2 regions of the Escherichia sp. B1147 genome follow, and region 2 is predicted to be linked to the other one. Evidence: predicted binding sites of a transcription regulator. Region 2 holds the regulator's gene; the other holds the start of a gene.

Region 1 (3,420 bases), on a different contig from region 2:
ATCGATGCCATTAATGCCGCCGGTGCGCCGCACTGCTTCCTGTCCGTAACTAAATGGGGGCATTCGGCGATTGTGAATACCAGCGGTAACGGCGATTGCCATATCATTCTGCGCGGTGGTAAAGAGCCTAACTACAGCGCGAAGCACGTTGCTGAAGTGAAAGAAGGGTTGAAAAAGGCGGGTCTGCCAGCTCAAGTGATGATCGATTTCAGCCATGCTAACTCGTCCAAACAGTTCAAAAAACAGATGGATGTCTGTGCTGACGTTTGCCAGCAGATTGCCGGTGGCGAAACAGCCATTATTGGTGTGATGGTCGAAAGTCATCTGGTGGAAGGCAATCAGAGCCTCGAGAGCGGGGAACCGCTGGCCTATGGCAAGAGCATCACCGATGCCTGCATTGGCTGGGATGATACCGATGCTCTGTTACGCCAACTGGCGAACGCAGTAAAAGCGCGTCGCGGGTAATTTATAGTCGAATCGCCATGACTGTACGTTTGTAGGCATGATAAGACGCGCAGCGTCGCATCAGGCAATGTGCTCCATTGTTAGCAACGACAAACAAAAAAGCCGACTCACTTGCAGTCGGCTTTCTCATTTTTAAACGAATGACGTTTACTTCGCTTTACCCTGGTTAGCAACGGCCGCTGCTTTCGCCGCGATCTCGTCAGCATTACCCAGATAGTAGCGTTTCAGCGGTTTGAAGTTCTCGTCGAACTCATAAACCAGCGGCACGCCAGTCGGGATATTTAGCTCAAGAATCTCTTCTTCGCTCATGTTATCGAGATATTTCACCAGCGCACGCAGGGAGTTACCGTGGGCAGCAATAATCACGCGCTCACCGCTCTTCATACGCGGCAGAATGGTTTCATTCCAGTAAGGGATCACGCGGTCAATGGTCAGCGCCAGGCTTTCAGTCAACGGCAGTTCTTTCTCGCTCAGTTTTGCATAACGCGGATCGTGGCCCGGATAACGCTCATCATCTTTAGTCAGCTCCGGCGGAGTCACCGCAAAACCACGACGCCACTGTTTCACCTGCTCGTCGCCATACTTTTCAGCGGTTTCCGCTTTGTTCAGACCCTGCAACGCACCATAGTGACGTTCGTTCAGTTTCCAGGATTTCTCAACGGGCAGCCATGCCTGATCCAGTTCGTCCAGCACGTTCCACAGGGTGTGGATAGCGCGTTTCAGCACAGAGGTGTAAGCAAAGTCAAAGCTGTAACCTTCCTCTTTCAGCAGCTTGCCTGCTGCTTTTGCTTCGCTTACGCCTTTCTCAGACAGATCCACGTCGTACCAACCGGTGAAACGGTTTTCTTTGTTCCACTGGCTTTCGCCATGACGAACCAGAACCAGCTTAGTTACAGCCATATACTTACTCCTCAAATCATTATTAAATGATAATAATTCTCATTATATTGCCGTTGTGAACGTACGGCAATGATTAGTTATAACAATAGCGAAAATGGAGATTCAATGTAAGTTAAGTGTAACTAATTGATTGCAACATGGTGTGAATTTGAGCAAATGACGATCAGGTGTCGCCCAGTAGAGTTCTCCATTCTGCTTAAGAAGTGATGCCATTCCAATTTCATCTGTAATAAAAATATATGGTATTAATTAATTCACAACATAAATAATTTATTCAATAGCAAGGTGGAACAATGATGGAAATGTGAAAACAATCATATTTGAAGGTCAATGAAACATAATTCGAGACACTTATCGATAACCTGTTTACCCAGTGAGGATGTAAGCTAAACGTAATTTAGTACAAATAACGATCAGCAAACTGAACATTACATTAATATTCCTCATCACGGTGCAGTAGAGCGCGTACTGTTTTGAGCGATTGGTTGAGCACGACGTGTTGACTTCTGCACCGTTGCGTGAGGCGATTGCCGAAAGAGGATATCGGCTGGGATCGTTTCACGATATTTAACAAAATTGCGCCTCGATAGTGGGAGGTGCAGCGCTTATTCAGAAAAAAACTGATTTCGCCCCGTCATTTATTATGGCCCTCTGCTTTAATGGATTTATCTGCAAGAGGAATTTAATTTATTTTTGTGGTGAATTTTTTTTGATTCATTTACTCATAAGGTGAATAATATAAATTAAATATCAATTTATTTATTGATAAAGCTCAGGAAATAATCATATTTACATTGAATGAGACATGTTTTATTACCAGAAGCTCTGGTGAAAATGGTAAGCTATCCGTGAATAAGGCAGAGAATGCGACAAATCAGGTAGTAGACTCAGAAGTGAATTAATGGTGATGGGTAATTAAAATGGTGCGGTGATGATCGATTTTTTAGTATCTTTTATTATCTTGCTCTTCCTTATACTTCCGTCTTTTATTGTTTTTTGTTTGTTCTCTTGTCGTTATATGAAAATGATGCGAGCCATTTGTTTTACTGGTGCAGCTATTTTTTTTATTGTATGGGGATATGCCTTTTTTCAGTTCGAGTATGGCATAACTCACCGGGGTATGGTAGTTCAGGGAACTATTATTGATCGCGATGACTGTACCAGCAGCACACCTCGTGGTTCAGTCGATAAAGGATATTGTGCCAGCGTTAGCTATCTGGATCATCATCTACAGCGGCATACTCTTTCTCTTCCATTCAGGAGAACGGATTATATCTACTTTAATCATGCTACCGTTGTCTATGATCGTGATAATCCGCAAATATGGCGTATTATTAGCCTGGATGATAAAACAACAAAAATTGATAAATCTAATTCAATATTATTAATATGGTCTATTGTTCTATTAATGTGGGGCGGAATATTACAGCTTGTTATTGGTTCTCCCGTAGGGAAAAGATATCATGATGGCGATTTAATTAAGGATATTTCTTTACTTCTCTCATATATCTGGAGAAAAGTATTGTGTCGGTAATATTTCACCCTCGATTTCTGGTGTTATGCTTTATTTTAGCACTGATGTTTTTTGTCATGGGTATTTTTCAGGAATACCACTATAGCGATGGGTTAATTAACAATGGCGTCATAACGTCAGGTGTTATATTTGATCGTGAGTGCATTTCTCATAGACCGCCAGGACGCCATGATTATCATGCTAAAGCTCGTTATACAGATGAAGAAGGGAATAGTCATGTCATATATCTGGCCACGAGTGATACTGATTATGCTTACCATTCAGTGGTGACTATTGTGTATGACAGTGACAAACCTGATCATGCGAAAGTTATCAAATTAGATAATCATGATGTAAATATGGGGGATGGGCACCATATTGGCGAATGGACTATTGGCATGGCTCTTTTTATATGGAGTATATGCATTCACATTTTCAGGAAATGGCCTGCATCAGATAAAAATAATCGGAACGACTGAACGTAATATTGTGAGCTACAATAAAAGCGCCCTGAGGTGCTAATTGGGGCGCTTTAGAAAATA
Region 2 (3,420 bases):
TGATTCAATTCCTGCTGAAATCTTTTGTTGACGGTGAGTGGCGTTTTAACGTGCCAGTATTATGGGATCAGTATCCACATATTGTTGGCTGGGAGAAAATTCCGGCATGGAACCACCCAGCTCTGTTTATTCCTGGCGGCAATTCCCCGTATGTTACTGAACAGTATCGTGATGATTTGCTGGCGCAATTCCCGCAAGCACGAGCGCATGTTATTGCAGGCGCGGGTCATTGGGTACACGCAGAAAAACCAGATGCTGTGCTGCGGGCTATCCGTCGCTATCTTAATGATTAACGCAACTGATTAAAAACCCAGCGTCCGCGCGGCATTCCGCGCGTGGGCGTTGGCGAGATTCCTCACGCTGTTGTATTATGGCGGGCTATCCATCCGGGCAGGCGCCTGGCTGATTGTTTCCCCCGAAGTCACCAAGATCATGGCCAAAGAACAAACGGACCGTACGACATTAGATCTGTTCGCGCACGAGCGTCGACCGGGACGACCGAAAACCAATCCGCTTTCGCGCGATGAACAGCTGCGTATTAATAAACGCAATCAGCTAAAACGCGACAAAGTACGTGGCCTTAAGCGTGTCGAACTGAAGCTGAATGCGGAAGCTGTCGAGGCGCTGAACGAGCTGGCGGAGTCACGTAATATGAGCCGTAGCGAACTGATCGAAGAGATATTGATGCAGCAACTGGCGGCGCTGCGTAATCAGGGCATCGTTTAATTATCCACTTTCGTGTAGCACAGTGTGCAGTCCTGCTCGTTTGCTGATTCCGCAAGACTGCCTGTTCTGCTATGATTGCCTTTATCCGTGGGCAATTTGCCACCCCCATTTCAATAAGTTTCAAGAGGTTATTTCACTCATGGCTATCACTGGCATCTTTTTCGGCAGCGACACCGGTAATACCGAAAATATCGCAAAAATGATTCAAAAACAGCTTGGTAAAGACGTTGCCGATGTCCATGACATTGCAAAAAGCAGCAAAGAAGATCTGGAAGCTTATGACATTCTGCTGCTGGGCATCCCAACCTGGTACTATGGCGAAGCACAGTGTGACTGGGACGACTTCTTCCCGACTCTCGAAGAAATTGATTTCAATGGTAAACTGGTTGCACTGTTTGGCTGTGGCGACCAGGAAGATTACGCAGAATATTTCTGCGACGCCTTAGGCACCATTCGTGACATCATTGAACCGCGCGGCGCGACCATCGTCGGTCACTGGCCAACTGCGGGCTACCATTTCGAAGCATCAAAAGGTCTGGCGGATGATGACCATTTTGTCGGCCTGGCTATCGACGAAGACCGTCAGCCAGAACTGACCGCCGAGCGTGTAGAAAAATGGGTAAAACAAATTTCTGAAGAACTGCATCTCGACGAAATTATCAATGCCTGATGTACTGCGGTGTAGACTCATGTCTACGCCGTATTAATAGATAATGCCAATCAAAATAATTGCTACAAATTTGTAACTTTTGCCGGTGTGCCTGTACAATGTCCCGGTATTCAAGTGGCCTTGCCAACGTAAATGTAAGCTATGCCACGTTTTTATTAACAATATTTGCCAGGGACTTGTGGTTTTCATTTAGGCGTGGCAAATCTATAATGATACGCATTATCTCAAGAGCAAATTCTGTCACTTCTTTTAATGAAGTGAACCGCTTAGTAACAGGACAGATTCCGCATGACTGATAACAATACCGCCCTAAAGAAAGCTGGCCTGAAAGTGACGCTTCCACGTTTAAAAATCTTGGAAGTTCTTCAGGAGCCGGACAACCATCACGTCAGTGCGGAAGATTTATACAAACGACTGATCGATATGGGTGAAGAAATTGGTCTGGCTACGGTATATCGCGTACTGAACCAGTTTGACGACGCCGGTATCGTCACCCGCCACAATTTTGAAGGCGGTAAATCCGTATTTGAACTGACCCAACAACATCACCACGATCACCTGATCTGCCTCGACTGCGGAAAGGTTATTGAATTTAGTGATGAATCTATCGAAGCGCGTCAGCGTGAAATCGCCGCGAAGCATGGCATTCGCCTGACTAACCACAGTCTTTATCTCTACGGTCACTGCGCCGAAGGCGATTGCCGCGAAGATGAGCACGCGCACGAAGGCAAATAAGTCAGCCTGAATGAGAAAAAGCCAACCTGCGGGTTGGCTTTTTATTATTGGCATAGTGCGATTTGTTCGTGCCGGATGCGGCGTGAACGCCTTATCCAGCCTACAAATCCTCTCAAATTCAATATATTGCACGAAAAGGTAGGCCTGATAAGCGCAGCGCATCAGGCAATTTAGCATTTACCATAAGTCTCAAGCCAACCTGCGGGTTGGCTTTTTTATACAAAGGAAATAAGAAAAGCGAGAGTTACAGTCTGCGTTTTTTTCTTTACTGTGTAGCGTTATTACTGCGAATTTCCTGCCAGACCTTATCACAATCGGCTTTCACCGCCTGGTCGTTGCCAGTTTGCGTCGCGCGTAGGCACTCCTGATAATCCAGCACGCGTACACTTTCCTGGTTGGCAAACTGCTGATGCTGTTTCTCTTTCTTCAGCTCATTTAACACACTCTGGCAGGCTTCAATTTTTTCTGGCGAGCCTTGTGCGGTGTTGATACAGGCGCTGTACGCCTCTTTCAGGCGGCTATCTTCCTGTGGCGCGGTTGATTGCGCACAAGCCACCAGACCCGATGCCATCATGGCGATGAGAATCAGTTTTTTCATAGCGAATTCCTCAAACGTGCGGCAGGCAAAAAACCTGCCGCGTCTGGCATCAGAAAATGGTGAACGGAGCGATAACCATAAATTTCACGTCACGCTCATCCTGGAATATGTTGCCGTAACCGCCGCCCCAGCTTGGGATATCGGAGTGATTGTCGTATTCGGTGAAGTGCAGTTTGAACATCGTGCCTTTAGCGCGACCATCCTGAATGGTGTAGACCGCATCCAGACTGTAAGCAGACTCTTCGATAGTCCGGTTCTTGTCATAATACGCATCCGGACTGCTCTGCCAGGTTGCAGGTTTCGCATCCCACGCATAAACATAAGAAGCGCCGATGGCGAAGCCGGGAAGATTCCAGTTTTTCAGATCATACATCGCACCAAAGAAGACCGCTTTTTCGCCGTTGGCGTTAAAGTCAGAGCGGTTATCCCACCAGATATCCAGGCGACCGTTTGAAGAGGCGTAAGTTGGGGTCATACGTTGCAGGAAGTATCCCTGCTGCCCATCGGCTTTCACCCAGGTGCCTTCCAGGCGCAAGTCCACCACGTCAGCAGCCCGGTAGCCAAAGGTCAACGCCTGCAACCAGGCGGTGCCGTCGTAAAGATCGTTGACGCTGCGATCGTCAACTTTGTCGCGCGTACCGTAGAATTGGTAGCTGGTGGTTAACGGGCTACCGGCGATATCAAATTTGTA

What was found. The regulator Fur, encoded in region 2, represses iron uptake genes when iron is present. The targets are predictions, from matches to a motif close to ATAATAATGAGAACNACTATCAA.
Region 1: gpmA (2,3-diphosphoglycerate-dependent phosphoglycerate mutase) is a predicted target of Fur. The motif match lies at 1,392-1,414, and genes of this name have one in related genera.

What each region holds. Positions count from the first base shown of each region.
Region 1 covers NZ_LFHY01000028.1:4,677-8,096, forward strand. Annotated here, with positions in the region: gene aroG (3-deoxy-7-phosphoheptulonate synthase AroG) at 1-465, shown strand, start outside; gene gpmA (2,3-diphosphoglycerate-dependent phosphoglycerate mutase) at 613-1,365, opposite strand; partial or broken gene A9180_RS24865 (chitooligosaccharide deacetylase) at 1,826-1,936, shown strand; gene A9180_RS24485 (hypothetical protein) at 2,297-2,899, shown strand; gene A9180_RS24490 (DUF3592 domain-containing protein) at 2,890-3,357, shown strand.
Region 2 covers NZ_LFHY01000012.1:76,511-79,930, forward strand. Annotated here, with positions in the region: gene ybfF (esterase) at 1-293, shown strand, start outside; gene ybfE (LexA regulated protein) at 433-726, shown strand; gene fldA (flavodoxin FldA) at 866-1,396, shown strand; gene uof (fur leader peptide) at 1,606-1,692, shown strand; gene fur (ferric iron uptake transcriptional regulator) at 1,685-2,131, shown strand; gene chiQ (ChiQ/YbfN family lipoprotein) at 2,397-2,729, opposite strand; gene chiP (chitoporin ChiP) at 2,779-3,420, opposite strand, start outside.